Regions from separate parts of the Streptomyces sp. NPDC127177 genome, predicted to be linked through region 3. Evidence: riboswitches for the same ligand, from Rfam matches in the RefSeq annotation. Region 3 holds a riboswitch; each other region holds the start of a gene.

What was found. A riboswitch is a leader RNA that binds a small molecule or an ion and turns the genes downstream of it on or off. The one in region 3 is predicted to bind cyclic di-AMP.
Positions count from the first base shown of each region.
Region 1: linked by a shared signal. The riboswitch ahead of ACFVJX_RS02900 (M23 family metallopeptidase) and the one ahead of ACFVJX_RS16720 (M23 family metallopeptidase) in region 3 are both predicted to bind cyclic di-AMP.
Region 2: linked by a shared signal. The riboswitch ahead of ACFVJX_RS07900 (transglycosylase SLT domain-containing protein) and the one ahead of ACFVJX_RS16720 (M23 family metallopeptidase) in region 3 are both predicted to bind cyclic di-AMP.

Region 1 is NZ_JBHXUW010000002.1:116,753-127,106, reverse strand. Features, by position in the region: gene ACFVJX_RS02925 (alkaline phosphatase family protein) at 1-1,060, opposite strand, end outside; gene ACFVJX_RS02920 (DUF5998 family protein) at 1,060-1,656, opposite strand; gene ACFVJX_RS02915 (GNAT family N-acetyltransferase) at 1,725-4,622, opposite strand; gene ACFVJX_RS02910 (HPr family phosphocarrier protein) at 4,797-5,078, shown strand; gene ACFVJX_RS02905 (GntR family transcriptional regulator) at 5,282-5,992, opposite strand; gene ACFVJX_RS02900 (M23 family metallopeptidase) at 6,175-6,975, opposite strand; cyclic di-AMP (ydaO/yuaA leader) riboswitch at 6,988-7,155, opposite strand; gene ACFVJX_RS02895 (M16 family metallopeptidase) at 7,368-8,750, opposite strand; gene ACFVJX_RS02890 (M16 family metallopeptidase) at 8,777-10,153, opposite strand.
Region 2 is NZ_JBHXUW010000008.1:20,135-30,488, reverse strand. Features, by position in the region: gene ACFVJX_RS07915 (FABP family protein) at 1-67, shown strand, start outside; gene ACFVJX_RS07910 (hypothetical protein) at 93-374, opposite strand; gene ACFVJX_RS07905 (MarR family transcriptional regulator) at 785-1,123, shown strand; cyclic di-AMP (ydaO/yuaA leader) riboswitch at 1,469-1,657, shown strand; gene ACFVJX_RS07900 (transglycosylase SLT domain-containing protein) at 1,661-2,566, shown strand; gene ACFVJX_RS07895 (dihydrodipicolinate reductase) at 2,800-3,879, shown strand; gene ACFVJX_RS07890 (carboxymuconolactone decarboxylase family protein) at 3,876-4,355, shown strand; gene ACFVJX_RS07885 (GMC oxidoreductase) at 4,472-6,115, opposite strand; gene ACFVJX_RS07880 (antitoxin) at 6,308-6,496, shown strand; gene ACFVJX_RS07875 (hypothetical protein) at 6,599-6,769, opposite strand; gene ACFVJX_RS07870 (SpoIIE family protein phosphatase) at 6,865-9,420, shown strand; gene ACFVJX_RS07865 (alpha/beta hydrolase fold domain-containing protein) at 9,444-9,656, opposite strand; gene ACFVJX_RS07860 (hypothetical protein) at 9,685-9,819, shown strand; gene ACFVJX_RS07855 (4'-phosphopantetheinyl transferase) at 9,852-10,354, opposite strand, start outside.
Region 3 is NZ_JBHXUW010000023.1:79,654-90,007, reverse strand. Features, by position in the region: gene ACFVJX_RS16735 (PrsW family glutamic-type intramembrane protease) at 1-1,147, shown strand, start outside; gene ACFVJX_RS16730 (aldo/keto reductase) at 1,151-2,095, opposite strand; gene ACFVJX_RS16725 (hypothetical protein) at 2,098-2,271, shown strand; gene ACFVJX_RS16720 (M23 family metallopeptidase) at 2,430-3,593, opposite strand; cyclic di-AMP (ydaO/yuaA leader) riboswitch at 3,605-3,758, opposite strand; gene ACFVJX_RS16715 (PP2C family protein-serine/threonine phosphatase) at 4,036-5,199, opposite strand; tRNA gene ACFVJX_RS16710 (tRNA-Met) at 5,411-5,484, opposite strand; gene ACFVJX_RS16705 (SHOCT domain-containing protein) at 5,851-6,261, shown strand; gene ACFVJX_RS16700 (NAD(P)/FAD-dependent oxidoreductase) at 6,354-7,799, opposite strand; gene ACFVJX_RS16695 (ABC transporter permease) at 7,881-8,672, opposite strand; gene ACFVJX_RS16690 (ATP-binding cassette domain-containing protein) at 8,669-9,745, opposite strand; gene ACFVJX_RS16685 (DUF4097 domain-containing protein) at 9,886-10,354, opposite strand, start outside.

The sequences.
Region 1 (10,354 bases), on a different contig from region 3:
CGACCACGTCGCCGATCCGGCCGGTGACCCGTTCGTCGATCCGGGGGCCGAACCAGCCGGCTGCGACGGCCTCGTCCCGGCTCGCCACCCAGAACTGCTCGCCGAGGACCTCGCGCCAGACGGCCAGTACGTCGGCCTCGGCTCCCGGGACGGCGTACACATGGCGGGCGCGGCCCTCGCCGCCGAGCAGCGCGACACCCGCGCGCAGCTCCCAGTCCTCGTCGAAGTCGATCCTGGACTGTTCGTCGAACGGGATGTCGATCATGCCGTGGTCGGCGGTGATGTAGAGCGCCGAACGCGGCGGGAGCTGCTCGGCCAGGCGTCTGGCCAGTCCGTCGACGTGCATCAGCTGTCCGCGCCAGGCGTCGGAGTCGATACCGAAGCGGTGCCCCATGCCGTCGACCTCGCTGTAGTACGTGTAGACGAGCGAGCGGTCCCCGGCGGCCAGCCGCTGGGCGGCCACGTCCATCCGGTCCTCGCCGGTCAGCCGGCCCAGGAACGAGCCGCCGCTGAGCGCGACCTTGGTGAGCGGCGTCTGCTCGAAGGCGGGTGCGGAGACCTGCGCGGTGCGCACTCCGGCCGCGTCGGCGAGCGAGAAGACGGTGGGGTACGGCTGCCAGACCCTGGGCTCCGACCAGGGCCGCCAGCGGAGCTGGTTCATCAGCGCGCCGGTCGCCGGATTGCGCACGGAGTAACCGGTCAGGCCGTGCTCGCCGGGGGGCAGTCCGGTGCCGACGGAGGCCAGCGACGTGGCCGTGGTGGCCGGGAAACCCGCCGTGATCGGGCGGCCCGTGCCGCCGCGCGAAGTGGGCAGCAGGGAGTGCAGGAAGGGGGCCTCGTCCGGATGCGACCGGATCTGCTCCCAGCCGAGGCCGTCGATCAGGAAGACGCAGTTGCGGTCGGCGGGGGTGAGTTCGGCGATCGCCGCCGTGAACCCGGGGACGCCCTGTCCGGCGACGAGCGTGGGCAGCAGATCGGCGAGCGAGCCACTGCCGTACTCGGGCACGGGGGCGGTCTCGACAGGGAGCAGTACGGGGTCCTGCCAGGCCGGCTGGACCATCAGCGGCCGGCCGCCCCGGTCGCGGCCGTGGCCTCGGAGAGGGCCTGGGCGAAGGCCAGCGTCTGGCGCACGGTGTCGGGGCCGTCGCCGGCCTCGCTGACCCGCAGGCTCAGGTCGTCGGCGGTGGAGCTGCCGGTGTAGCCGTGGTCGGCCTCGCAGTTGGTGTCGCCGCAGGCGGCGGGCTCCAGGTCGATCCGGGAGACCGCGCCCCAGCCGATGGTCAGGACGACCTCGCGGGGCAGCGTGCCGGGGACGTACTTCTCCGGGTTGGCCACGACGCGGCTGACCACCACCGATGAGATCCGGTCGAGCTTGACCGACTCGGTGGAGGTGGTGGCGTAGGGCGTCGGTGAGCTGGTGTCGGCGTTCTGCTCGTCGGTGTGGCTGACGACGAAACGGTTGTCCGTGAGCACCAGGACCGTGACGTGCCGGCGCACCTCGTTGGAGTCGAAGGTGGTCTCCTGGTGCACCAGGTACGAAGAGACCGGCTCACCACCCACGGCGGCCTCCACCGCCTCGGCCACGAGGGCCGGGTAGTAGCCGCTGCGCTCGATCGCCGCGCGCAGCCCCTGGGTCGTCGTACCGGTCTTAGCCATACGGACCATCCTACGGGGGGCTGATGGCTGCCGGGGACCTCCCGCCCGCCCCGCGCCGGGGGGCCGGGTCAGTAGTTGGAGAGGCGGCGCGGGCCGAGGTCGGTACGGGCCGGGGGCGGCGAGAGCCGGACGCTCGCTCCGAGGACCGTCAGTCCCTGGGTGGCGACCACGACCGGTTCCAGCGCGATGGAGACCACCTCGGGGTGGTCGTCGACCAGCAGGGAGACCCGGAGCAGCAGTTCCTCCAGCGCCGCGGTGTCCACGGGGGCCGAGCCGCGCCAGCCGAAGAGGACCGGGGCGGCCCGGATGGAGCGGATCAGCTCGGCGGCGTCCCGGTCGGTTGCGGGGACCAGCCGGTGGGCGGTGTCGCCGAGGAGTTCGGATGGCGCGCCCGCCAGGCCGAAGGAGAGGACGGCACCCGCCGCCGGATCGATGGTGGCCCGTACGACGGTGTCGACACCACGCGGGGCCATGGCCTGCACGACGGGCCTGAGCTCGGCGGGCTTGCCCAGCAGTTCGGTCAGTTCGCCGTAGGCGCGGCGCAGCGCGGACTCGGTGGCGAGGTCGAGCCGGACACCGCCGAGGTCTGCGCGGTGGCGCAGGTGGGGCGCCGTGGTCTTCAGCGCCACCGGGTAGCCGAGCCGCGCGGCGGCGGCGACGGCCGCCTCGGCGTCGGGGGCGGGCAGCGTGGGCCGGACGGTGATGCCGTAGGCGGCCAGGAGTTCGCGGGCCTCGTCGTGCTCCAGGGGCCTGCCGCGGGGGTCGGGGTCCGGGCCGAGCAGTGCCTCGATGCGGGCGGCCGCGCCCGGTTCGTCGATGGTGTCGTCGAGGAACTCGGGCACCTTGCCGGGGATGGCGGCCTGACGCCGCCACTGGGCGTACTTCACTGCTTCGGCGAGCGCCCGGACGGCACGTTCGGCGGCGGGGTAGGCGGGAATCCGTCCGGTGGCGCGGACGCCTTCGGACCCGGCGGCGGGGGCGTCGGCGGGCGCGGGCGTCACCGGGGGCGCGGGCGGAGGCGTGGCGGGGGCGCCGGATGGTCGTACCGGTGCCGGGACGCCGGGCGCCGGCGGTACGGGCCGCTGCTGGGCCACCGTGCTGGTGGCGGCGGCCAGCGCCTCGGCGAGGCCGCCGATCTCGACATGGACGACGGCCACGGGCTTGGCGGGGCCCGCGGCGGCGGCCGAGTGCAGGGCGGTGGCCAGCACCTCGCCGTCGCCCGACTCCGCCTCGCCGTCCTCGCCCACCCACGGGATCGCCGTCACGATCACCGCGTCGCAGCCCTCGTCGGCCAGTGCGCCGGCCAGTGCGTCCCGGAAGTCCTGCGGGGTGGCGGCCGTGGTGAGGTCGCGCGGCGGACGGGGCCGCAGCCCCTCGGCGAGGCAGGCGTCGTACGTGAGCAGGCCGAGGGACTCGGAGTTGCCGAGGATGGCGACGCGTCCGCCCGCCGGGAGCGGCTGGTCCGCGAGGAGCAGGCCCGCGTCGACCATCTCGGTGACCGTGTCGACGCGGATGACGCCCGCCTGTCGCATCAGCGCGGAGACGGTGGCGTCCGGGATCCGGCTGATGGGTACGGCGTGGCCGGGCGGGGTGGAGCCGCTGTGCCGGGCGCCCTTCACGACGACCACCGGCTTGACCGCGGCGGTGCGGCGGGCGAGGCGGGTGAACTTGCGGGGGTTGCCGAGCGATTCGAGGTACAGCAGGGCGACGTCGGTGTCCGGGTCCTCGTACCAGTACTGGAGGAAGTCGTTGCCGGAGATGTCGGCACGGTTGCCGGCCGAGATGAAGGTGGAGAGTCCGGCGCCGCGGCGGTAGAGCCCGGAGAGCAGGGCGATGCCGATCGCGCCGGACTGGGTGAACAGGCCGATGCGTCCGGAGGCGGGCCGTTCGGGGGCGAGTGAGGCGTTCAGCCGGACGGCTTCGGAGTTGTTGATGATGCCGAAGGCGTTCGGGCCGATGATCCGCATGCCGTACGAGCGGGCCTGGCGCACCAGTTCGCGCTGCCGTTCGCGGCCCTCGGCTCCCCACTCGGCGTATCCGGCGGAGAGGACGACCAGTCCCTGGACGCCGTGCTCCCCGCAGTCCGCCACGGCTTCGGGCACCCGTTCGGCGGGGACGGCGACGACTGCGAGGTCGACGGGTTCGCCGATTTCACCGAGGGAGCGGTGGGCGGGCACCCCGTCGATGGTCACCTGGTCGGCGGCGAAGGCGCTGTTCACCGCGTAGGTGCGGCCGGTGAAGCCCGCGCCGAGGAGGTTGCGCAGGACCGTACGGCCGACCCCGCCGGGGTTGCGGCCGGCGCCGATGACGGCGACGGAGCCCGGGGCGAGCAGCCGCTGCACGGACCGGGCCTCGGCGCGCTGTTCACGGGCGCGCTGGACGGCGAGCGACTCGGCGGTCGGTTCGAGGTCCAGGGTGAGGTGGACCGAGCCGTCCTCGAAGCTGCGCTGCTGGGTGTATCCGGCGTCCCGGAACACCTTGATCATCTTGTTGTTGGCGGGCAGCACCTCGGCGGCGAAGCGCCGGATGCCGCGCTCGCGGGCGACGGCCGCGATGTGTTCGAGCAGCGTGGAGGCGACCCCGCGGCCCTGGTGCGCGTCCTGGACGAGGAAGGCGACCTCGGCCTCGTCCGCCGGTACCGAGGCGGGCCTGCCCTGCGCGTCAATGCGGTCGTAGCGGACCGTGGCGATGAACTCGCCGCCCACCGTGACGGCGAGCCCCACCCGGTCGACGTAGTCGTGATGGGTGAAGCGGTGGACGTCCTTCGCGGAGAGCCGGGGGTAGGGAGCGAAGAAGCGGTAGTACTTCGACTCGGGCGAGACCTGTTCGTAGAAGCTGACCAGCCGTTCGGCATCGTCCGTGGTGATCGGCCTGATCCGCGCGGTGCCGCCGTCGCGGAGCACCACGTCCGCCTCCCAGTGATCGGGGTAGGCGTGATGCGGACTCTGCTCCACAGAGGGCTCCATGGGCAAAGCCTACGGCCCTGTCAGCGGTCGCGTGGGGGGCGGGGCCGGGGCAGTCTGGGGGTGGCCGGCCGGCGGCGGGACGCGGGCCGGGGACGGGCCGAAGGTCCGGCCGGAGCATTGCACACTGCATGAGAGACTGGTCTAGACAACCATTGATTCGTGAAGGGCAGAACCATGGCTGAGCGCCGCGTCAACGTCGGTTGGGCCGAGGGCCTGCACGCCCGCCCCGCATCCATCTTCGTCCGTGCCGCCACGGCCTCCGGTGTCCCCGTGACCATCGCCAAGGCAGACGGCAACCCGGTGAACGCCGCGTCCATGCTCGCGGTGCTCGGGCTCGGCGCGCAGGGCGGCGAGGAGATCATCCTCGCCTCCGAGGCCGACAACGCCGAGGCCGCTCTGGACCGTCTGTCCAAGCTGGTCGCCGAGGGGCTCGACGAGCTTCCGGAGACCGTCTGATCCGACGGTCCCGACCGCCGGAATTCCTGCGGAAGAGCCGCGACACCCCCGACCGGGAGTCGCGGCTCTTTCGTTTGCGCAAGCAGTCCGGCCCATCGGTACGAACCATTGGCGCGACGCCGCCGGATAAATTCGGGGCAGCAGAAAGAAAGCCCGCCCGGAAAGCCCCGGCAAATAGCCGCTCTTTGTATACGGCGTCATTGTTAATGCTGTCCGCTCGGGGTGTTTACGGCATGTTGCGAAGTCCTCACCCGGCCTGCGCGCGGGACGGTGCCGGAGCCCGGCCGGTCGGGGCGGCGCAGCCGGTGCGCGGCGGTGGCCCGCTCGGCGTGCTGGGCGGCCAGTGCTCTCGCCCGTTCCGCGTCGCCGCGCGCCACCGCGTCCACGATGGCCCCGTGCTCGGCCCAGGAGTCGGCGGGGCGGGCAGGCTGGTCCACCGCGTACATCCAGGCGATCTTGTGCCGGAGCTGGGTGAGCAGCGCGATCAGGCCGGGGCTGCCGGAGGCCTGGGCAAGCGTCTCGTGGAACCAGCCGCCCAATGACCGCAGGTCCTCGCCCTCGCCCCGGCGGGCCCGCTCCTGGCCCAGCCGGACCAGGCCGCGCAACACCTTGAGGTGGGCGTCGGTGCGCCGCTGGGCGGCGCGGGCCGCGCCGAGCGGCTCCAGCAGCATCCGGACCTCCAGGAGGTCGGCGGCCTCCTGCTCGTCGGGCTCCGCCACGCAGGCCCCGGCGTGCCTGCGGGTGACCACGAAACCCTCGGACTCCAGGGTGCGCAACGCTTCGCGCACCGGGACGCGGGAGACCCCGTAGCGGCGCGCGAGCACCTCCTCGGTGAGTCGGCTGCCGCGTTCGAAGACACCGGAGACGATGTCGTCACGGATTGCCGTGCATACCGAATGCGCCGGAATGCGCATGTCCGAACCTCCGCCTTAATCCCCGCGGAACGCGGCCGATCGACGCCTGTCCTGTGACTCTATTGCAATGCGCTCGCATTTCCGATGCCGGGTGGAAATTCATGAATATCTTTTGGCCGTGCGGCCGGGTACGACGAAGGCCCCGGCACGGTGCCGGGGCCTTCGTCGAGGATTTCGTGCCGTCAGAGACTGACGCCGTGTGCGCGCAGGTAGGCGACCGGGTCCATGTCGGAGCCGTACGAGGGTGTGGTGCGGGCCTCGAAGTGGAGGTGCGGGCCGGTGGAGTTGCCGGTGGAGCCGGAGAGACCGATCTGCTGCCCCTGGCCGACGCTCTGGCCGACGGAGACGCCGATCGAGGAGAGGTGGCCGTACTGGGTGTACGTGCCGTCCGTCATCCGGAGCACGATGTTGTTGCCGTACGCGCCGCCCCAGCCGGCCTCGACGACCGTGCCGGCGCCGACGGCGACGACGGAGGTGCCGGACGCGGCGTGGAAGTCGACGCCGGAGTGGCTGCCGGAGGACCACAGGGAGCCGCTGGACTTGTATCCGGTGCTCACGTACGAACCGGCGACGGGGAGCTGGAAGGTACCCAGCCTGGCGCGCTCGGCGGAGCGGGCGGCACGCGCCTTGCTCTCCCGGGCCTTCTTGGCGCGGGCGGCGGCCTTGGCCTTCGCGGCCGCCCTGGCCTTCGCCTCGGCCTTCTTCTTCGCCTCGACCTTCACCTTCGCCGCGACGTCCGCCTGATGCTGCTGCTCGTCCGCCTGGGCGGCGATCCGCTCGGCGAGGTCCCCCTCGATCGAGATGACCTGGGTGAGGCCGGTCTCGCCGGTGGCGGGGGTCTCGGTGTCCGCGGCGAGGGCCGGAGAGGCCATGGAGCCGATGACGCCGGTGGTGGCCAGGGTCGCGATGCCGACGGCCTTCGCACCGCAGCGCGTCAGACGGCTCGGGGCACGATGCTTCCCGGTGGCACGGGTGAACGCCATGAAGTGGCTGGTCCTTTCCTTCCCTCTCGCCTACCGGGTTAGCTGACGGGTTCGGAGCAGGAAGGTCTCCTACGGACCCCCGGCGCCACAGAGGCACGGGCATCCGATTCACCCCAGGGACTGCGTGGGTCCCCGGCTCCCCAGGGCTCGCGCCTGACGGGGACTCGGCGATGGCTGCCCGGTACGTCGCGGATGCGGCATACGAGTGGCGGACAGCCGGGCCGACGCTAGACGGGGGCACTTCCCCCCACCAAACGGACAGGCGGTTTTGTAGCACATCCCACAGGGCAGACAGGCAACCTCTCCCCCAAAGCAGACAAAAGGGGCGGGGCTCGGCGGTTGGTGATCCGCCGGGCCCCGCCCTTTGCCCCGTTATCGGGGTGGGTGACCGGTCAGCCGGTGACGACCGACACCTCGCCGATACCGAGCGCCCTGACGGGCTCCTCGATCTGCGCGGCGTCCCCGACGAGGACCGTGACCAGCCGGTCCCCCGGGAAGGCGTTGACCACGGCCGCGGTCGCCTCCACCGTGCCGGTGTCGGCCAGGCGCGCGTACAGCTGCGCCTGGTAGTCGTCCGGCAGATGCTGCTCGACCTGGTCGGCGAGGGTGGCCGCGACCGAGGCCGCCGTCTCGAACTTCAGCGGCGCGACGCCCACGAGGTTCTGCACGGCCGTCTCGCGTTCGGCGTCCGTCAGGCCCTCCGCGGCCAGGGTCCGCAGCACCTTCCACAGGTCATCGAGCGCCGGACCGGTGGACTCGGTGTCCACCGAGCCGCTGATGGCCAGCATCGCGGCACCGGTCGCCCCCGTCGCGGAATCGCGTGCCGAGGAGCGCAGCACCTGGGCGAAGGCGCGGACGCCGTAGGTGTAGCCCTTCTCCTCACGCAGCACGCGGTCGAGCCGGGAGGTGAGCGTGCCGCCCAGGCAGTAGGTGCCGAGCACCTGGGCCGGCCAGACGCTGTCGTGCCGGTCGGCGCCGATCCGGCCGATCAGGAGCTGCGTCTGAACCGCGCCGGGACGGTCCACGATGACCACCCTGCCGGTGTCGTCGGCGGTGATCGGCGGAACCGGACGGGGCTCGGCCGTGTTGCCCGACCAGTCACCGATGGTCTCGGCGAGCAGCGCGTCCAGATCGATGCCGGTGAGGTCACCGACGACCACGGCGGTCGCGGTGGACGGCCGGACATGGGCGTCGTAGAAGGCGCGCACGGCCGCGGAGTCGATCCGCTCCACGGTCTCCTCGGTGCCCTGGCGCGGGCGCGACATCCGGGCCGTGGCCGGGAAGAGCTCCTTGGAGAGCTGCTTGGCGGCGCGCCGGGCGGGGTTGGCCTGCTCGTGCGGGATCTCGTCGAGCCGGTTGTTCACCAGCCGCTCGATCTCGCTGTCGGCGAAGGCCGGTGCCCGCAGGGCCTCGGCGACCAGGCCGAGCGCCTTGGCCAGCCGGGAGGCGGGCACCTCCAGGGAGACCCGGACGCCGGGGTGGTCGGCGTGGGCGTCCAGCGTGGCGCCACATCGCTCCAGCTCGGCGGCGAACTCCTCGGCACTGTGCTTGTCGGTGCCCTCGGACAGGGCGCGCGACATGATCGTCGCCACCCCGTCCAGCCCCTGAGGCTCGGCCTCCAGGGGGGCTTCCAGGAAGATCTCGACGGCGACGACCTGCTGGCCGGGGCGGTGGCAGCGCAGCACCGTGAGGCCGTTGGGCAGGGCGCCACGCTCGGGAGCGGGGAAGGCCCAGGGCCTGGCCGCTCCGGGGGCGGGCTGCGGGTGGTACTCCATCGAGACTCCAGTCGCGGCAGCGTCGGTCACTTGTCCGCTCCTTCGTGAGCGTCGGTGTCGTTGGCGGCGCCGTCAGCCACCTCTTCGGTGGGCTCCGACGGCTCCAGGGGCTCGTAGACCAGCACCGCCCGGTTGTCGGGGCGCAGCTGGGCCCTGGCGGCCGTCCGGACCTCCTCGGCGGTGACGTCGAGCACCCGGTGCACGGCGGTCAGGGCGAGCTGCGGGTCACCGAACAGCACGGCGAACCTGCACAGTTCGTCGGCACGGCCGGCGACCGTGCCGAGACGGTCCAGCCACTCGCGCTCCAACTGGGCCTGCGCACGCTCCATTTCCTCGGGCGAGGGGCCCTCATCGGCGAACCGGGCGAGCTCCTCGTCGACCGCGGTCTCGATCTGCGCCACCTCGACACCGCCGGACGTCTTGACGTCCAGCCAGCCGAGCGAGGGCGCACCGGCCAGCCGCAGCAGCCCGAATCCGGCCGCGACGGCCGTGCGGTCGCGGCGGACCAGCCGGTTGTGCAGCCGGGACGACTCGCCGCCGCCCAGCACCGTCAGTGCGAGATCCGCGGCGTCGCACTCCCGGGTGCCGTCGTGCGGCAGCCGGTAGGCGGCCATCAGGGCACGCGCCGGAACCTCCTCGCGGACCTCCTCGCGCAGCTCACCACCGATGACCTCGGGCAGGGCGCCGTCCCGCGGCGGCTGCTTGCCGTCGTGGGAGGGGATGGTGCCGAAGTACTTCTCGATCCAGGCGAGCGTCTGCTCGGGGTCGATGTCGCCGACGACCGAGAGCACCGCGTTGTTGGGCGCGTAGTACGTACGGAAGAAGGTCCGCGCGTCGTCGAGGGTCGCCGCGTCCAGGTCCGCCATCGAGCCGATCGGCGTGTGGTGGTACGGGTGGCCCTCCGGGTAGGCGAGGGCGGTCAGGCGCTCGAACGCGGTGCCGTACGGGACGTTGTCGTAGCGCTGGCGGCGCTCGTTCTTGACGACGTCGCGCTGGTTCTCCATGGACTCCTCGTCGAGCGCGGCGAGCAGTGAGCCCATCCGGTCGGCCTCGAGCCACAGGGCCAGCTCCAGCTGGTGCGTGGGCATCGTCTCGAAGTAGTTGGTCCGCTCGAAGCTGGTGGTGCCGTTGAGGGAGCCGCCTGCGCCCTGTACCAGCTCGAAGTGGCCGTTCCCCTTGACCTGGCCCGAGCCCTGGAACATCAGGTGCTCGAAGAGGTGAGCCAGACCGGTGCGTCCCTTGACCTCGTGGCGCGAGCCGACGTCGTACCAGAGGCACACCGCGGCGACCGGAGTCAGATGGTCCTCCGAGAGCACCACGCGCAGGCCGTTGGCCAGACGGTGCTCGGTCGCTGTCAAGCCGCCGGAGCCGGCCTGGGCTGTGGCCGTGTGACCCATGGGCATGTACGTCCCTTCGATCGCGATACTGAATGTGTTGCGAGACCTGCCACTGTAGGCAGGCGCACCGACACCTGGCGAAGTATCCGTGCCGCGCACGTCACCGGAAATGCCCGTCCCGACCCCCTCGGGACGGGTGGAGAACCCTCTTTGGGACGGGTCGAGGTCGGAGTTGTCAGTGCGGCGGTCCACAATGGTCCGCGTCAG
Region 2 (10,354 bases), on a different contig from region 3:
TGACCTCGCGGCGGTCGGGCAGCCCCTTCAGCACCATCTCTCGGCGCGGCTCCGACGCGAGAGCTGAGGGCGGGTCCTGGGGCCGGTGGCGCTCACGCTCCGGTCAGGACCTCCCGCAGCCGGACCGCATGGGCCCGTGGGTGCGTGGTGTTGCCGTTGTGTCCGCCGGGGAACCGCACGACTTCCCGGCCGGTGAGGCCGGCGAGGCGCTGTGCGCACTGTCCGACGAAGACCGAAGGCGCCGTCGTGCCACCGCCCGCGGGCACGATCCGTACGGGAGCGGTTCGCAGCGCCTCCAGGTCGGGTTCGGCCTCGACGACCGCGGTGAGGATCGATCCCGCACACCAGGAGACCGAGCCGGACCTCACCCCCATGCCGCTCACCCCGCGCCGTCACGGCGACTTCGGCTTTTTCGTCGACCACGACCGGCAGTAGCGACGGGGCGACCGGGTCGTGTGTCACCAGCAGTGCGCGCCGCTCGGGACGGGCGGCCGCGAGGTGCAGGCCGATGGCGGCGCCCATGCCGCACCCGAGCATCAGGGCGGGCTCGTCGGTCGGTTCCGCCGGCAGGAGGTGCACGTCGTCCGCGTGCTTGCGCCATGGTGACGCGGTGCCCGGGGGAGTGGAGGGTGCTGCGGGAGAGGTCCCGGCGGTCGTGGGTGACCACGGTCCAGCGGTCCACGAGGCGGTCGGCCGGCTCGCTCATGCAGATCGGCGAGGAGGTGCTCCCGGAGCCGCCCGCCTCGGCCGGTGTGCGGCGGTCGGCGCCCGGGTGGCCCTCGTCGTGCCGAGCGACCTCCTCGGGCATCCGGACACCTCGGTGAGCTCGATCGCCGTGCACACGGGTCTGCCCCAGAGTCGGGTCTCGGGTGCCGTGGCCCGGCTGAAGGAGCCGGGCTCGATCGTGACGGCACCCGATCCGGCGGACGTCCGGCGGCAGCTGATCCGGCGGGCATCCGAGGTCTCGGAACGCGTGGCCGAGGTCAGGGCCGCGCCGGTCGACGGGGCTCTGGCCGCCGCGCTCGGCACCGATGACTTGCAGCGGCTGCTGGCGGTCACCGAGGCGCTCGATGTGCTGGCCCGTTATCTCACGCCGGAGGCTGTCGGTCGCCTCCGGCCTTGAGTAGGGGCGGGCTCCGGTGGGACGGGGTGACTTTCAGGTGCTGCCAAATGTCCTGATTGGGTAATTAATCCGAACTGCTCGTTATGACCACTCAGGGTGTGTTTTCGGGGGATCAAACATGGTGAATATTGACCAAATCGCTCCTTTCGGGCGCAGTGGCCAGCATCACTTTTCCGCCCACGGACGCAGGGCGTCGGGCTTCGGTTCCCTGCTGCGCCAAGAAAGTTGACTTCCGTCGCGAGGTCCCGATGTGAGCATTTCCTTTAATTGATCTTGTGGATCAATTGGGATTTGGAATTCCTGGCTTGTTTCGGTCGGTGTTTCTCGCTTACGGTCGCCGTCAATCCGGATGGAACGCCGAATCCTGCCGCCGTCCGGGAACCCGACCCACTCACGTACGGCAGGAGCGGGGGACCCAGTTTTGCCGCCGGTCCGGTATCCGGACCGGCTAGGGGTGAAGTCGCCATCACGTGCGGCCGGACATCTCCAGTCCGAACCCGACAGCTCACCTCGCAGGCGGCGGAGAGGAAATTCGTCATGCCCTTCAACGGTAAGCACCGTCGTTCCAAGTCCACCTCCCTGACCCGCGGTTTCATCGCCGTGAGCACCGGTGGAGTCGTCCTCGCACTGCCCCTGATCGGCGCCGGATCGGCTTCCGCCGCCCCGGCGCACGCTGCCGTCGCCGAAAAGGCCGCGGCCCCGACTTCCGTCGCTGCGAAGGAAATCGCCGCGCACAAGGCGGAGTCCACCGTCTATTCCGTCGTCTCCGGCGATTCGCTTTACAAGATCGCCCAGGGGCATTCCCTCAGCGGTGGCTGGGAGCGGCTCTACAAGGACAACCGGAGTGTCGTCGGCCAGAACCCCGACCTCATTCACCCGGGCCTCAAGCTGACCATCGGCGCCAAGTCCGAGGCTGTCGCGCCCAAGACGGCGCCGAAGGCCGAATCGAAGGCGAAGACGACCGAGTCGAAGCCGGCCGACGAGTCCAAGTCCGCGAACGGCGCCTCGCAGTCCTCCGACCGTGCCGAGGGAACCGGCCGCGCCGACCGTTCGGAGCGGACGGCCACCCCCGTCGCCGAGAACACCGCCGCCACCGCCCCCGCGCAGTCCGCGACCGCGTACACCGACGACCTCGACGGCTGGATCAAGGAGTCGCTGGCCGTGATGGCGCAGAACGGCATCCCCGGCAGCTACGACGGCATCTACCGCAACATCATCCGCGAGTCCTCCGGCAACCCGCAGATCGTCAACGACTGGGACTCGAACGCTGCCGCAGGCACGCCTTCGAAGGGCCTCCTCCAGGTCATCCAGCCCACCTTCGACGCCTTCCACGTGGCCGGCACGTCGACGGACATCCTGGACCCCGTCGCCAACATCACCGCCGCGTGCAACTACGCCGCGGCCACGTACGGCTCGATCGACAACGTGTTCGGCGCCTACTGACATCACACGGCTCCGCCCACGGGGTGAGTCGGCAGAAGGGGTGGGGCGGAGCCGTGAGGCTCCGCCCCACCCCTTCGCGCGTGCGGCCCGGACACCAGGAAGGCGGCCGGGCCCTCGCCCGGAGCCTTCGGAGCCGCCCCTCCGCCGGAACCCACGGCCCCCTCCGGCAGGCCTCGCAACCGGGTGCGCGATGGCACTATGAACCTTTCATCCCGCGCGCTACCCTCCGCCGCATGATTTCCACGGTGGTCTGGGGTACCGGCAATGTCGGCCGCGCGGCCATCCGCGCCGTCGAGGCCCATCCGGCCCTGAAACTGGCACACGTGCTCGTCCACGACCCCGGCAAGACCGGCCGTGACGCGGGCGACCTCGGCGGGCTCGGCCGCGATCTGGGCGTCGCGGCGAGCGATGACATCGACGCGGTGCTGGCCACCGCTCCCGGCGCGGTCGTGTACGCCGCCTCCGGGGACATCCGCCCCGACGAGGCGCTCGCCGACATCGTCAGGGCGGTCCGGACGGGCGCGGTGGTCGTCACCCCCGCCCTGTACGCGCTCTACGACCGGCACGGCGCGCCGCCCGAACTGCGCGATCCGGTCCTGGCCGCGGTCGCCGACGGCGGCGGCTCCCTGTTCGTCTCCGGCGTCGACCCCGGCTGGGGCAACGACGTGCTGCCCCTGCTGATCAGCGGACTCGGGAGCACGGTCGACGCGATCCGCTGCCAGGAGATCTTCGACTACTCCACCTACGACCAGCCGGACGCGGTCCGCCATCTGATCGGCATGGGACATCCCATGGAGTACGAGCCGCTCATGCTCGCGGCCTCGGTACCGACCATGGTGTGGGGTGGACAGATACGACTGATGGCCAGGGCCCTGGAGGTGGAGCTCGACGACATCCGGGAGACCATGGCCAGGCGCCCTCTGGAGACCACGGTGACCACCCGCACGATGGGCCGGTTCGAGGCGGGCACCCAGGGCGCGGTCCGCTTCGAGGTGCAGGGCATCGTCGGGGGCGAACCGCGCATCGTCATCGAGCACGTCACCCGCATCCACCCGTCCTGCGCCCCGGACTGGCCCACGCCGCCCGACGGCTCCGGAGCCCATCGCGTGATCATCGAGGGCCGTCCGCGCATCGAGGTCACGGTCGAGGCCTCCGACGAGGGCGAGAACCGCTCGGCGGGCGGCAACGCCACCGCGGTCGGCCGGCTGGTGAACGCCATCGACTGGCTGGTGGAGGCGGAGCCCGGACTCTACGACGCACTCGACGTCCCCCTGCGCCCCGCAGCCGGCAGACTCGGAAGGAAGCAGCCATGATCATCGACATACCCGAGGGCCAGGAACCGATCGGATACGTGTGGGGCGACATGGTCCCCGGCATCGGGATGGCCGCTGCGAACTTCTCACTGTCCGTGTACCAGCACACCTCCCTCGGTCTGCGGGAGTTCGAGGCCGCCCGGCTGCGGATCGCGCAGATCAACGGGTGTCTGTTCTGCCTCGACTGGCGCACCGAGCGGGACGGCGAAAAGGTCGAGGAGGAGTTCGCCGACGCGGTGGGCGAGTGGCGTACCACCGGAGCCTTCGACGACCGGACCCGGCTGGCCGCCGAGTACGCCGAGCGGTACGCCCTGGACCACCACGGTCTGGACGAGGAGTTCTGGAGCCGGATGACCGCGCACTACAGCCAGCGCGAGATCGTCGAGCTGAGCATGAGCATCGGCTCGTGGCTGGCGTTCGGCCGGCTCAACCACGTACTGGGCCTCGACGCCGTGTGCGTGCTGCCCGGCCACTGAGCCGGAAGCCCCGGGCCCGTCGGGTCCGCCGTCGCCCGGGGCGAACCCAGTAGGAGGCCGGTTCCGTCGCCTCCTACTGGCCGGGCCGTCGCCTCGGACGGGTGTCGGGGGCGGTGTCACAGATCGGTGGCGATGATCTTCTCGATGTTCCGTTCGGCGAGTGCCGTGATGGTGACGAACGGGTTGACGCTGGTGTTGCCGGGGATCAGCGAACCGTCGATCACGTACAGGCCCGGGTGGCCCAGCAGGCGGCCGTAGTTGTCGGTGGCCCGGTCCAGCACCGCACCGCCGAGGGGGTGGTAGGTGAGGTGGTCGCCCCAGATCTTGTACACGCCGAAGAGGTCGGTGCGGTAGATCGTCCCCTCCTTCGCGTTGATCTTGTCGAAGATCGTCTTGGCCATGTCGATGGACGGCTGCTTCCACGCGGTCTGCCAGTTCAGGTCGACCTTGCCCGTAGCGGCGTTCCAGGAGAACTGGGCGCGGTTGGGGTTCTTGGTGATCGACAGATAGAACGAGGCGAACGTCTCGATCCCGGTCGGCAACGGCGCGACTTCGGCGAACGCGCCACCGGCGGCCCAGTTGTCGATGCCACCGCAGGGGATGCTCGACTGGACCGCGCCGGTCGGGTCCCAGAGGTGGTTGGCGCGGCCGCACATGACGTTGCCGTTGTCGCCCCAGCCCTTGCCGATCTCGTCGTTGAGCCCGGGCAGCTTGCCGGTGGCCTTCAGCTCGGTGAGCAGTTTGCTCGTACCCACGCTGCCGGCCGCGAAGAACACCTTGTCGGCGGTCACGGTCTTGGTGGCCTCGGTGCTCCCGTCCGTGCGGAGCTGGTCGATGACGACCGTGTAGCCCCCGGCGGACGCCGGGGCGACCGAAGTGACCTTGTGCAGCGGTGAGATGGTGACGTTTCCGGTCGCCATGACCTGGGCGAGGTAGGTCTTCTGCAGCGACTTCTTGCCGTAGTTGTTGCCGTAGAGGATCTCGCCCGCCAGCGCCGACTGGGGCACGGTGCCGGCCGCTTCCTGCTCCATGTAGTCCCAGTCGTACACATCGGGCACGAAGACGAACGGGAAGCCGGAGCGCTGGGCCTGCTTACGGCCGACCCGTGCGTACTGGTAGCAGTCGACGCTGTCGAACCAGGCCGGGTCGACGGTGCCGACGCCCAGGCCCGCGTTGGCGCGCGGGTAGTAGGTGGAGTACATCTCGTCGGCGTTGACCGTGGGGAGGACGGCGCCGAAGTTCTCCCGCCTGGGCGTGACCGCCATGCCGCCGTTGACCAGTGAGCCGCCACCGACGCCACGCCCCTGGTAGACGGTGATCCCGCTGAAGTCCTCGGCGTCCAGGATCCCGGTGTACCGGGGGATCGTCCGGTCGATGGGGAAGCCGAGGAAGTTACTGAGGGGCTGCTTGGTCTTCGTGCGGAGCCAGTACGAGCGGCCGTCGGGGCTCGTCGTGTTGGCGAAGACCTTGCCGTCCGGTCCGGGGGTGTCCCAGGACATCCCCATCTCGACCATGTGGACGTGGACACCCGCGCGGGCGAGCCGCAGAGCGGCCACGGATCCGCCGTAGCCGGTGCCGATCACCAGGACCGGGACATGCTCGCCGCCGCCGATCACCTTGGCTGTGGCGCGGCCCGCCGCGCGGGCTGCCGTGGCGTGGCCGGAGAGGGCTGCCGCCCCCACGATGGAACCTGTTCCAGCGATGAATCTGCGTCGCGATACTCCGCCTGATCCCTTGTGGGGTAAGGTCGAGTCCGTCATGTGACGTGCCTCACTCTCGGTCGAATGGGAACGAGTTCTACTGGTGCCCGCATGAGAAGTCACTACCTACCTGTGGGTAATTTATCCGGGTCCCGGGCACCTGTCACCCATCGGGGGCCCCGCGCCCCGGGGTGCGGCACCGGGGCATCGCATGGATGCTGGGAATGTCCGCGTTCCATGAGGAGGACAGTCATGAGCATGCTCGACAAGATCAAGGACCTGATCAAGGGGCACCCCGACCAGGCCCGTCAGGGAGTCGAGAAGGGTGGCGACTTCATCGACAAGAAGACGCACAACAAGTACAGCGGTCAGGTCGACTCCGCCCAGAAGAAGCTCAATGACCAGTTCGGCGGGGACAACCCGCCCACCGACAAGCGCTGAAGGCCCGAAGCCCTCGTGCGACCACGAACGGAGCGGCCGCCGCCATCCAGATGGCGGCTGCCGCTCCGTTCGGACGTGTCGGATGTGGACGTGGGGTGGACGTCAGTTGTGGCCGAACTTCCGCTCGCGCTTGTGCGAGACCGGCTCCGAGATCGCCTTCATCGCTTCGGATGCGGGCGTGGTGCTCGTCTGCCCCTTGGTCTCCGTGGCCGCTGACTGCTCATGGCCGCCGGTGCGGGCGCCACGGTTCTGTCGGCTCTGCTTCTTGCCCATGATCGTTCCTCCGGATGTCGGACGACGGGCCACCTTTAGAGTTGCATACAAGTATAAAGGGTGCATTTCGTGTCGTAAGGTCCTCGTCCCCTGACATGCGGGCCATGGCGGTCCGGGAGCATGCTTGGGATGTGACCTGGTACGGCGCCGCCCGGGATACCCCCCTCAGCGAGGGCGGAAGTGTGCCCGCGACCCAGGAGGGCGGCAGGGCGCCCGACGAACTGTCCCTGGTGCTCGCACAGGCCGTCGTGACCGGGGTCGAGGCAGCCGGTGGCCAGGCGGGCGGCGTCTACCTACGCTCCCGCACCCCTGGGCTGCTGCGCCTGGCGGTGCTCGCGGGGCTGCCGGGGCCGCTCTTCCGCCCCTGGTGGCGCATGCACGTGAACCGCCCGTTCCCGGTGGCCGAGGCCTTCCGCACGGGCCAGGCCGTACACCTGGCCGACGCCGAGGAGGCGATGCGCCGCTACCCACAGCTGATGGCGGGCCTGCCGTTCCCCTTCGGCTCCCTGTACGTGCCGGTCATCAGCAGCGGAGAACCGATCGGCGTCCTGACCGTGCTGCGCCCCGCGACCCCCGGCAGACCGGTGGGCACACCCGAACGGCGCAGACTGCGGGGGGTCGCCGAACGCCTCGCCACCGCACTGGCGGAACTGGAGTCCACCCGTACGAAACCGCGGTGGGACGAGGAACCGCTCCCCGTGCAGCTGCCCGCAGGCACCTCGCCGCCCGTCCGGATCGGCCGTTTCGACTGGGACCTGGCCAGCGGAGCCGTCGGCGCCGACACCGAGCTCTGCGCGATCCTCGGGACCGTGCCCGAGGACTTCCCGGGCACGATCGACGCACTGGCCGTCCAGCTGGCACCGGAGGACGTGTACGGACTGTGGGCCCTGGCCCGCCAGGCGGCGGGGTCCGGCGGCCCCGTCGTCCGCCGGATGCGGCTGCGCGGCCCCGACGGCCGCTCGCACCTGCTGGAGGTCTCGGGCCGCAGGGAGAACGGGACGGAATCGGGGGAGACGAGCCACCTGACCGGCTTCCTCGTCGACCTCGGCATCGGACCGGTCGTCCCGGAGGCGGCCGACCGGCTGCCACGGGGAATCTTCTCGCTGGACCGCTTCGGGCGCATCACCTACCTCAACAACCTGGCCGAGCAGATCCTCGGCCACGCCCGGTCCGAACTGGTCGGCCGGGTGCTGTGGGAGGTCCTCCCGTGGTTCGCGAACCCGGCGTACGAGGACCACTACCGGTCCGCGATGATCTCCGACGACCCGGTCCACTTCCTCGCCCGGCGCAACCCTCCCCCCTGGCTCGGGGTCTCCCTGTACCCCGGTCACGAGGGCCTCACGGCCGTGCTCACCCCCACCGAGGAACCCTCCTACACGCCGGGGTCCGTGGCCTCACCGGGTCTTGGGCTCGGTTCCCCCGCCGACCGCTCCGCCGCGCTCTACCGACCGGTCGCGCTGGCCATCGCGCTGACCGAGGCCGTCACCGCCCGACAGGTGTCCGCCGTGGTCACCGAGGAACTGCTGCCCGCCTTCGGCGGCAGACAGCTCGCCATCTACCTGCTCAAGGAGGGCCGCCTCTACCTGGAGTGGGAGACCGGCTTCCCGAAGGGCTTCCTGGACGGATTCGACGGCGTCGGCCTGGACGCGCGCATCCCCGGCGTCGAGACACTCACCTCCGGCCGCCCCATCTTCTTCGAGTCCATGCAGCATCTGAGCGCCGCCTACCCCGGCATCCCGATGGACGCCGAGGTAGGCGCCCGCGCCTTCCTGCCGCTGATCGCCTCCGGTCAGCACGTCGGCTCCTGCATCCTCGGCTTCGACCAGCCGCGCGGCTTCAGCCCCGAGGAGCGCACGGTCCTGACCGCACTGGCGGGCCTCATCGCCCAGGCACTGCAACGGGCCCAGCGCTACGACGCCGAGGCCGCCCTCGCCCGCGGCCTGCAGGATGTCCTGCTGCCGCACCGGCTGTCGGTCGTCGACCGCGTCGACACCGCGGGCCGGTACCTCGCGGGCACCCAGGGCATGGACGTCGGCGGTGACTGGTACGACGTCATCGAGACCGGACGAAGGCTGGCCCTGGTCATCGGAGACGTCCAGGGACACGGAGTCGCGGCCGCCGCGACCATGGGGCAACTGCGCAGCGCCGTACGTGCCTTCGCACTCAGCGGACACGATCCGCAGGAGGTGATGAGCGGCACCAACCGGCTCCTCATCGACCTCGACCCCGGCCAGTTCGCCAGCTGCTGCTACATCCTCATGGACCCGGTCACCGGCAGCACCCACGCCGTGCGGGCGGGGCACCCGCAGCCCGTGCTGCGCCGCGCGGACGGCACGGCCGAGGTCATGGACCTCCCGGGCGGGATCGTGCTCGGTGTCGACGCCGAAGCGACCTACCCCGTCACCGAACTGCACCTGGCCCCCGGCGAGATGCTCGCCCTCTACACCGACGGCATGGTCGAGCAGTCCGGTACGGACATCGACGTCGGCATCGAGCGGCTGCGCGGCACGATCGCCGATTTCGGCCCCGCCCCACTTCCCGACACGGCGGACCACGTGATCGGCCGGGCCAGACAGGCGCCGGACCGGCCCGACGACATCGCCCTGCTGCTGGCCGCCCGGTGGGACGACGCGGACGAGCGCACCACGTGAGGGCAGCCCCCGCGCGGGCGGCTTCAGGAGTGCAGCCCCCGCCGCAACGCCGTCAGATGTTCCGCGGCGATGGGCTGTCGCTCCCCGGGATCCGGCCCGGCCGCCGGACCGCCGAACGCGTGGTACACGCCGGGGAAGTCGTGGAGCTCCACGGGCACTCCCGCCTGTGACAGCCGCAGCCCGTGGAGCAGCCCCTCGTCCCGCAGCGGATCGAGCCGCGCGGCCAACCAGTTCATCGCGCTGGTCTACGAGGAGTTGCCCGGGATGAGCGCCCTGGGCACCCGCCCGCTCGACCCGGCGGACGTCGGGAAGGTCGTCGCCGCGGGCGTCGACACCTTTCTGCGTGCCTTCGGTACGGACCCGTCGGCCGCGGCCCCGAAAGCCGGTGGCGGTGGGTGATTCCGCGCACCGTCGATGTCATCCGCCGAGTTCTACAGCGAGTTGGGCGTGAACCCGTGCGTCGCGTCGGTGCTGCTGATGGCCCTGGGGGACTGAGGCACCCCGACAGCGGTGGCCAGCAGCCCTCCCCGTACCGCCCACCGTCCGTGGAACACCCCGACGGCCCGGCCCCCGACCACCGGCCCCGGCACCAGAAGCGCGGCCCGGAACGTACCTCCGGGCTCCAGGCGGATCTCGGCCTCCGGGAAGTCGAGGAACACTCCGGTCAACGGGAACCAGGCCTTGTACACCGCCTCCTTGGCGCTGAACAGCAGCCTGTCCCAGGCCACTTCGGGGCGGGTGGCAGCCAGATCGCGAACGCGTTCGCGTTCCGCCGGAAGGGAGACCGAGTGCAGCATGCCGGGCTTCAGCGCGAGGGCGGGCTCGGCGTCGATCCCCAGTGATGCCAGCTCACCGACCCGGGCCACCGCGGCGGCCCGGAAGCCCGCACAGTGCGTCATGCTCCCCACCACGCCGTCCGGCCAGCTCGGCGCAC
Region 3 (10,354 bases):
CACCCTGGGCGCGACGGTCATAGCGCCCGTCGTCGAGGAGAGCGCCAAGGCAGCGGCCGTACTGCTGCTCTTCCTGTTCCGAAGACGGGACTTCAACGGAGTCGTCGACGGCGTGGTCGTCGCCGGTTTCGCCGCGACGGGCTTCGCCTTCACCGAGAACATCCTCTATCTGGGCAATGCCTTCGGCGAGGACCAGGAGATGGGGTCGGGGTTCGCCTCGGTGACCGTCGCGACGTTCTTCGTACGGGCGGTGATGTCGCCGTTCGCGCATCCGCTCTTCACCGTCATGACCGGCATCGGCTTCGGGATCGCGGCGAGCAGCGCACGCCACCAGCGGTTCCGCCGCATCGCGCTGCCACTGCTCGGCCTGGTCCTCGCGATGGGCATGCACGCCCTGTGGAACGGGTCGTCGACGTTCGGCCCGTACGGCTTCTACGTCGTGTACGGGGTGTTCATGATGCCCGCCTTCGGGCTGGTGACATGGCTGGCGATCTGGTCCCGTCAGCGCGGGCTGCGCACCCTGGCCGTGGAGCTGCCCGCCTATGCCGCGGCCGGCTGGCTCTCCCCAACCGAACCTCTCGCGCTGTCCTCGATGCGGGCCCGTGGCATGGCCAGGGACACGGCCCGCCGATGGCACGCGGCAGCGGCGAGCGGCGGCCCCTACGGTCACCCGGTCCACCACGCACCCCCGCACGGAGCCCAGGCCAAGGTCCAGGGCAAGGCGGCGGCCCGTACGGTCGCCGAGTACGAGTCGTTCGCGACGTCACTGGCCTTCCTCCGCCGCCAGGCCCGCCACGGCACGGCCGGCCCGGACCTGCGCGAACGCGAGCTGGAGCTGCTGCACCACCTGTGGCAGCGACGCGAGGTCGCCGGCCCCGCCCTGGCGTACGCGGCGCAGGCGACGGGCCGCCTGCGACCCCGGTTCGTACGCCCGGAGCAGCGGCCGTACCCGGGTTACGGGCCGTACGGCGCGTACCGGGGACCCGGCCCGAGCCAGGGATACGGCAGCCCCGCCCCGCACCCGGGCCCGTACGGGCAACCGCCGTACAGCCAACAGCCGTACCCCGCCCACCCGTACGGGCAGCAACAGCCACTTCCGTACGGGCAGCAGCCCTACGGCCAACCGCCGTACGGCCAGCAGCCCTAGGCCCTAGGCGGACGCCTCGGTGAGCTCGGCCAGGTCCTGGTCGGTCAGTCGCAGATCGGCGACGGCCACCAGCGCGGGAAGCTGCTCGACCGTGCGGGCGGAGGCGATCGGTGCGGCGACCGTCGGCCGGGAGGCCAGCCAGGCCAGTGCCACGGTGGCGATCTCCGCGTTCCGCTCCTGCGCCACCTTGTCGAGCGCGGCGAGAACCTTCTGGCCGCGCCCGGTCTCCAGGTGCTGGGCCGCACCACCGGCGCGGGCGCTGTCCACGGTCGTGCCGGGGCGGTACTTGCCGGTCAGGAACCCGGAGGCGAGGGCGGAATACGGGACGGCGGCGAGCCCGGCACCGGCGGCGGTGTCCTGGAGGGCTCCCTCGTAGGTGTCCCGGGAGACGAGGTTGTAGTGCGGCTGGAGCGCCACGTAGCGGGCCAGTCCCTCGCGCTCGGAGAAGTCGAGCGAGGCGCGCAGCCGCTCAGGGCTGATGTTGGAGGCGGCGATCTCGCGGACCTTGCCCTCCTTCACCAGTTGGTCGAGGGCGGTGATGATCTCCTCGACGGGGACGGTCTCGTCGTCGTGGTGGGTGTAGTACAGGTCGATGTAGTCCGTGCCGAGCCGGCGCAGCGACTCCTCGGCCCCGGCCTTGATGGTGGAGGCGGCGAGCCCCTTGAACGAGGGGTGGGAGCCGACCTTGGTGGCGAGGACGACGTCGGAACGGTTGCCCCGCGCGGCGAACCACTTGCCGAGGACGGTCTCGGACTCGCCGCCCTCGTTGCCGGGGATCCAGGAGGAGTACGTGTCGGCGGTGTCGACGAAGTTGCCGCCGGCCGCCGCGTACGCGTCGAGGACCGCGAAGGACTGCGCCTCGTCGGCGGTCCAGCCGAAGACGTTGCCGCCGAGGGAGAGCGGGAAGACCTGAAGGTCGGACGAACCGAGCTTGCGAAGAGAAGTCATGGGTGGAACAACCTGTCCCCCCGCTCCCGCTATTCCATGGCCACTACAGCTACAGATACAGCCGTAGCTACGGCTACGGCTACGGCTACGGCTACGGCTACGGCTACGGCTGGACCAACGACGGCAGCCTTGGGCAGCGGGCCGGTGACGGCGGGGGGACAGGCCGACAGCCCTGACGTCGGGGGGTGAGCGTCAGGACTGCCGGGGTTTCAGTGACCGGAGAGGCCGCAAGGGCCGGAAGGCAGGACAGGCCGGAGAGACCAGAGGCGGATCAATCAACGCAGGCCAACCGGCCGGGAATCCCCGGCTCCGGTGCGTGGACCGTGCGGGGGCCTCAGACCGTCAGGCCCCGTGCGCGCAGCCATGCCATCGGGTCGATCCCGGTGCCGTCCGGGGTGTGGACCTCGAGGTGGAGGTGCGGGCCGGTCACGTTGCCGGTCGCGCCGACGCGTCCGATGGTGTCCCCGGTCGTGACCTTCTGGCCGACACCGACACCGATCGAGGACTGGTGGCAGAACCACAGCTCCGTACCGTCGTCGAGCTCCAGGACCGTGCGGTAGCCGTACGCGCCCGACCAGCCGGCCGACTTGATGGTGCCGCTGTGGATGGCCTTGATCGGGGTGCCGGTCGGGGCCGCGAAGTCGAGGCCCGTGTGGTAGCCGGAGGACCACATCGAACCGGCCTCGCCGAACGTCGAGGTGATCGTGTACGAGGAGGTGGGGATGGCGTAGCTGGCGGCGAGCTTGGCCAGTCGCACCGCCTCCGCCTTCTTCTTCGCCTCCTCGGCCGCCTTCTTCTTCTCGGCGGCGACCTTGGCCTCTGCGGCGTCCTGCTGCTTCTTCGCCTCGGCGGCCGCCTTCTCCGCGGCGGCTTTCTCCTCGGCCGCCTTGACCTCGGCGTCGGCGGAGTCCTGCTGCTGCTCGGCCTGCTGGAGGATGCGGGCGCGGAGCGCCTCACCGGCGTCCGTCGTGCCCTGCTCGGCCTCGGTGGTGGTGATGCCCGCGCTCGTCAGTGGAGCGGAGACGGTCTCGGTCCCGGTCTTCTCCGCCTCGGACTCACCGGAGAACAACGCGCCGACGCCCGGCAGGGACTTGGCCTCGGGAAGCTTGTCCGAGATGGAATCGGGCAGGGAGATGGAGACCGGCGGCTTGCTCTGCGCGGTGGCCATGCCGCCCGCGCCGACGGCCGCGATGACACCGACGCCCAGGACGGTGGAGCTACGGGCGAGACCGTTGCGCTGCTTGGCGACGCGGTGCTTGCCGCGGACGGGGCGGACGGAGTCCTCGGTGGGGTTCCATTCCTCCCACGCCTTGTCGGAGTCGGCCTCGCCGGTGCGGAAGCCGTCGCCGAACTCGCTGCCCCGATCGGTTCCGTAAGCCGTTCCGTACTCGGTTCCGTAATCGGTGCCGTAAGCGGCACCGGGCCCGGTTCCGAAGTCATTTCCGTGTTCGGGGACGAACCGGGAGGGTGCTTCGGGGGCAGGCTTGTTGGACGCCACTGGGGCGCACTCCTTTCCTTCCTTCTCGCCTACCGGGTTAGCTGACGGGTTCGGAGCAGGAAGGTCTCCTACGGGTCCCTCCGTCTCTCGACGAGACAGAGATGCCCGATTCACCCCATGTAGGTGGTTCCCCGGTTCCCTTGCGGAATTCGGCGCTCGCGCACGGTGCCGCCTCTGACGGCGGCTGGGACAACCGCGCTGCGTTATCGAACGTTAATAGACACCCGGGTCCGATTCCAAGCCGTTCCAACTGATCGTTCACGTCCTTGGCCTGGACTTTACGGGACACAACCGGGTGGAATCGGGCGAGTTGATCGTCCCTCAACCGTTATGCGCTTTCTGACGTTGCGTCAAATGTTATGCGGAGTGGCGCCCTACGGTTACGGACGGTGGCAGTGTGCGCGGCCTCTCTGGCACGCCGCCGCGCCGCGGCCCTTCCCCGTCATCCGGTGCCACCGCCCAGGCCCACGATCTTCACGGTCGTGCGCCGCTCCGGCTGCCCCTCGGCGGGCCGCACGACCGCGAGCAGCGCCATGTCGTCGGTCGTCACCCCACCGGTGTGCAGCCCTACGTCGTCGGTGATCGCGGACAGCAGCTCCTCGGGGCCGGGGAAGATCCGCCCGCGCAGCCGCTCGGCGGGGTCGTAGAAGACGCCTTCGGCGTTACGGGCCTCGGAGAGGCCGTCCGTATAGAGGAGCAGCGTCGACCCGGCGGGCAGCTCCCACTCGTCCGCGCGGTCCGGCCACACCCCCAGGTCCATCCCCAGGGGCAGTGCGGGCAGCGAGGGCCGCAGCACGTCCAGCGCCCCGTCCCTGTGCAGCAGCAGCGGCTCGGGGTGACCGCGGTTGACGATCCGCACCCGGGTCGCCTCCGGCGGGATCTCCGCGAGCGCGGCGGTGATGAACCCCTCGACCGCGTCGAGACCGCCGCGCCGGCTCGACTCCCGCGCCAGCGCCCGCTCCAGCCGCTGCGCCACACCCTCCAGCGAGCGCTCCTGCTCGGCCGCCTCGCGGAACGCGCCGATGACGACCGCCACGGCCTCGACCGCGTCCAGGCCCTTGCCCCGCACGTCCCCGACGACCAGCCGCACCCCGTACGGGGTGTCCGTGACCGAGAACAGGTCACCGCCGACGAACTCGTCCGCCTGCGCCGCCTCGTACCGCGCGGCCACGTGCAGCCCGCCGATCCGGTCGGACGGCGTCGGCAGCACCGCGCGCATGGCGGTCTCCGCGATGACCCGCGCGGAGGCCAGCTGCTCGTTGCTCCGCCGTACGACCCCGTTGATGAAGACCGCGAGGACGGAGACGGTGAGAACCGTGAGGAGCTCGATGTCCGGCACGACCTGGAGCAGGGTCCCCCTGTACAGCCGCAGCGCGGCGACGGACACCAGCGCGGCGATCGAGACCCGGACGGTGCCGGCCAGGGAGAAGAACGGTGCGGCGATCAGCGGGGCCGCGGCGAACAGGGGAACGGCGGTGAAGGTGGGCGGGGTGAAGAAGTCGAAGATCAACCCGCCGATGATCACCACACCGGGCAGCGCCCGGACGAACCGCCGGTTCCGGATCTCCTCGACGCGCCTCCCCCGCCGCTGCTCCCGCTTCCCCACCTTTGGTCTCCTGCCCGGTGCATCCACGGCCGCGGACGGTACCGCGCACCACTCCCAGAGTTCCCGGAGGGCGGTCGCGGGGCGACTCCTCGACGGCCAATGGGAGTACGCACGCGGTACGGGTCGTACCGGCCGGCGGGCCGACGGCCCGGCGAACGTACAAACGAATCAGGCCCGGCACGCTGTATGCGTACCAGGCCTGATTCTTCAGTAGCGGGGACAGGATTTGAACCTGCGACCTCTGGGTTATGAGCCCAGCGAGCTACCGAGCTGCTCCACCCCGCGTCGGTAAACACAACTCTACGGCATGTTCGAAGCACCCATGACCACTCCACGCGCCCGCCCCGCGCGCCGGCCATCCGCCCCCCGCCATCAACGGTCCCGGCGGCAGAGCGACTTACTCACCCACCGGCTCAAAGTGTGGAAACCGAGATGGTGTTACAGGGGACGCGTGTTCTGCCGCAAGGTATCTGGCACATCCCCCGGACGCGACGAGATGACCGCGGACGAGTCCCCGGCGTAACCCCGGCCCGCCCCTCGCCCGGTGGGCTCCGCCGGCAGCACCCGCGGAGCCCACCGGGCGAGGGGCGAAATGCGGTGGTATGAATTATTTTGTATCCACCCATTCGACGCGGCGCCCCGGAGTGGACGATGGACGACTACCCGTTGCTCAACCTGTTCTGGACCATGCTCTGGTTCTTCCTCTGGGTGATGTGGATGTTCCTGCTGTTCCGCGTCATCATGGACATCTTCCGCAGCCACGACCTGGGCGGAGGGGCCAAGGCCGGCTGGCTGATCCTGACCTTGGTGCTGCCGTATCTGGGTGTCCTGATCTATGTGCTCGCCCGCGGCAGGTCCATGGGGGCGCGCGACGCGAAGGACGCCAAGGACCGGGACGCGGCCTTCAAGGCGTACGTGAGGGACGCGGCGGGCACCGATTCGGCGGGCGGCTCGACGCGGAGCACCCACGTCGAGGACCTGACACGGCTCGCCGACCTCAAGGACAAGGGCGCGCTCACGGACGACGAGTACCAGCGGGCGAAGACGAAGCTTCTCGTCTGACGGCCGCGGGGTCCTCTCCGGACCGCACCTTCTTCTGATGACGCGGAGCCGTTTCAGACCGCCCGCCCCTCTTCTGACGACGCGGAGCCGTTTCAGACCGCCCGCCCCGGACCCCGCACAGCCGACTCCCACTCGTCCCGCGCGGGACCCTCGTATCCGGGTGTGAAACCGGGGTGGTCCGCCAGCCAGCGCGCGAGCCGGGCACGGACCTCATCGGTGCCGTACGCCTGGTCGGCGGGCAGCTGGAGATGACGGATCCTGGCCCGCGCCCGCATGACGACCGGGTCGTCCCAGGAGCAGGCGGACAGGGCGGCCTGCTCGATGTCCGCCGCACTGGGCGGCCGCGACGGCGCAGGCCGTGCGGGGTTCCTGAGTCTGGCCTCGTTGGCTCGGTCCATGGCGACCTGGATGTCGAACCAGGGGCGCAGCGTGCGCTCGGTCCAGCGGTGGTAGTCGGTGGCGAACGATTCCGGGTCGTCCTCGGCGGTGCCGGCCCGCCGGGCCACCCACTGCGCGGCCTGGAGAGTCAGGGCGACCCCTTGTCCCATCGTGGGATTGGTGTGTGCGACCGCGTCCCCGATGCCGACCAGCCCGGTGACCACGGGCCCGGCTTCGTCAGCGAGGCCGGTCCAGCGGTTGTCGAGGCCGCCCATCGCGAGGACGCCGGAGACCGGTTCGGGCCGCAGGGCCAGCCAGGCGGCCACCGCGGGGAACGTCCGGGCGACCCGTTCGAAGACCTCGGGATCCCGCAGCGCTCCCCGGGTGGGGTCGGCGGAGGAGACGATCAGGGACACGGCGAAGATGCCGTTGTCCGACGGGAACACCCCGCCCACCGCGAAGGCCGCCACCGAGCCGGCCTTGACCCGGCCGGGGTTCCGCGGCCCGTCCGGGCGCAGCCGGTACCAGCGGCAGACGTACGAGATCCCGATGCGGTGGTTCTCCACGACCGGGGCCCGGCAGCCCGCCCCGGACAGCCAGCCCGCCCCGGACAGCCAGGCCGCCACCGGGGAGCGTCGCCCACCGGCGTCGACGACCAGATCCGCGTCGTGCCGCCCGGACGCGGACCGCACCCCGGTGACCTGCGGAACGGCACCGTGCCGGTCGACGAGGAGCCCTTCGGCGGTGTCCCCGAGCCGGATGTCGATGCCAGGTTCGCGGCGCGCCGCGTCGTGCAGAGCGACTTCGAGGACGATGCGGCGGGTCTGCAGTGTGACCAGGTCCTCGTCGCCCGGCCGGGCGGGCGGGGGCTCGGCGAACCACTCGAACTCGTGGCGTTCTACGGCCCCCATGCGCAGGATCGCCTCGTACACGTCCGGGGTCTCCGCCCGCAGCACGGTACGGACCGGAGCCAGCAGCCCGTGCGGCTGGTTCGCCTGCGGCACCCGGGGGCGGCTCCGGCCGAAGAACTCCTCGTCGAGATCGCGCCCCGGCCGTCGGCCGTCCCGCTCCAGCACCGTGACGCCGTGTCCCCGCCGAGCCAGGAACAACGCGGCGGCCAGACCGCCGATCCCGCCGCCGACGATCGCAACCCGTGTCAATTCGGCCCCCTTCAGCCCGTGTTGCGCATAAAACCTAGCCCAGTGGGCCGGGCCCGGGCGCGGCCCGCGCTGTGACGGCTGTTACGCCGGGTCGCTGTTGAACTTCGAGGTGGACCAGAAGTATCCGAGTACGGCGAGGCCCAGGCACCAGGCGACCGCGAGCCATCCGTTGTTACCGATCCCGCTGCCGAGGAGGAGTCCCCGCAGGGTCTCGATGGCCGGGGTGAACGGCTGGTACTCGGCGATCGGCCGGAACCAGCCGGGCATGGAGTCGAGCGGGACGAAGGCGCTGGACAGCAGTGGCAGAAGGATCATCGGCAGGGCGTTGTTGCTGGCGGCTTCGGCGTTGGGGCTGATGAGGCCCATGCCGACGGCGATCCAGGTGAGCGCGGTGGCGAAGAGGACGAGCAGCCCGAACGCCGCCAGCCACTCGACGACGGTGGCGTCCGTGGACCGGAAGCCGATGGCGACACCGACGGCGCCCACCAGGAGCACGCTCATCACCGACTGGAGCACGCTGCCGAGGACGTGTCCCACGAGCACCGAACCACGGTGGATGGCCAGGGTGCGGAAGCGGGCGATGATGCCCTCGGTCATGTCGTTGGAGACGGACACGGCCGTCCCGACGACGGTGCCGCCGACGGTCATCAGCAGGATGCCCGGGACGATGTAGGCGATGTAGTCGGAGCGGCCCGCTCCACCGCCGCCGATTCCCGCGCTCATCACGTCACCGAAGATGTAGACGAAGAGCAGGAGCAGCATGACCGGGGTGAGCAGCAGGTTGAGGGTGAGGGAGGGGTAGCGCCGGGCGTGCAGGAGGTTGCGGCGCAGCATGGTGGACGAGTCGCGTACGGCGAGCGAGAAGGCACTCATCGGGCTGTCTCCTGGGACTGGTCGGTCCGGACGGGGGTGGGTGTGGGTGTGAGTGTGGAATCGGTCCGGGCGGGGTCGGGTGTGGAGTCGGCCCGGGCGGGGGCCGGGGTGGGGCCGGTCAGGGCGAAGAACACGTCGTCCAGGTCCGGGGTGTGCACGGTGAGTTCGTCCGCCTCGACTCCGGCGGAGTCCAGCCGGTCGAGCAGGGAGCGCAGTTCGCGCTGGCCACCGTCACCGGGAACCCGCAGCACCAGGGCGGCGTCGTCCCGTGCGGCCTCGCCCAGGGCGCGGGCGGCGTCGCGGTAGACGGCCGGGGCGGTGAAGCGGAGCCTGACGTGGCCGCCCGGGATGAGCCGCTTGAGTTCGGTGGCGGTGCCCTCGGCGGCGATCCGTCCGTTGCTCAGGACCGCGATGCGGTCGGCCAGTTCATCGGCCTCGTCCAGGTACTGGGTGGTGAGGAAGACCGTGACGCCACCGGAGACCAGCTCGCGGATGATCTGCCACATGGTGTGGCGGGAGCGCGGGTCGAGGCCGGTGGTCGGTTCGTCGAGAAAGATGATCCGCGGGTTCCCGACCAGGGTCATGGCGATGTCGAGGCGGCGTTTCATGCCACCCGAGTAGGTCGAGGCAGGCTTCTTCGCGGCGGCCACCAGATCGAATTGCTCAAGGAGTTCGGCGACGACACGGCGGCCCTCACTGCGGGACAGGTGGTGCAGGTCCGCCATGAGGAGCATGTTCTCCTCGCCGGTGATCAGTCCGTCGACGGCGGAGAACTGCCCCGTGACACCGATCGCGGCCCGCGCCGCCTGCGGATCGGTGGCCAGGTCGTGGCCACCGACCCGGACCTCGCCGGAGCCCGCGCCGGCCGGGACGAGCGTGGAGAGGATCTTGACGACGGTGGTCTTCCCGGCGCCGTTCGGGCCGAGGAGCGCGAAGACGGTGCCTGCCGGAATACGCAGGTCGATTCCGTCGAGTACGACCTTGTCGCCGTAGGACTTACGGAGCCCGACGGCGGAGACCGCGGCGGTGGCGGTGGTGGCGACGGACTGCTGACCGCCGCCATTTTCCGACATGGACATGACAGATGAAGGCATGGAGCCCTCCCGATCGAAGGCTGGAATGGGATGAGGTGGAACGAGATGGAGAAGCAGGGGCCACGGACGAGCGCGGACCCTCGGGGGCCGGGCGCCGGCTCCCGAGCGGGAGCCGGCCCTCAGGCGTGGTCGCGGACGCGGGAGTGGTGGACGTCGATGTTCCCGTAACGGGTACGGGCACGAACCTCGACGGTGGCCTCGGACTCCTCCGGGCCGCCGGACGCCGTGAGCGAGTTGTGCACCGTCCCGGCATCGGAGCTGACATCGAGCCAGGCGGCGGTGCCCTCGCGGACTCCCACCTCGATGGCTCCGTAGGAGGTCTCCAACTGCACCGCTCCGCTGATGACTTCGCCGACCCGCAGAGTCCCGTTAGCCGTCGTGGCGGACACGGAGGCGCGGGCACGGTCGATGACGATGTCACCGTTGGCGCCACTGACCCTGAGGTCGCCGGTGACATCCCCGACGCTGGTGGTGCCGTGCGAGTTCTTCAGCACGGCGAGGCCCGTCACCGTACCGACGCGCATGCTGCCGGAGCTGGTGGTGATCTCGGCGGGGCCCTCCACACGGTCCACCGCGATGGAGCCGTGG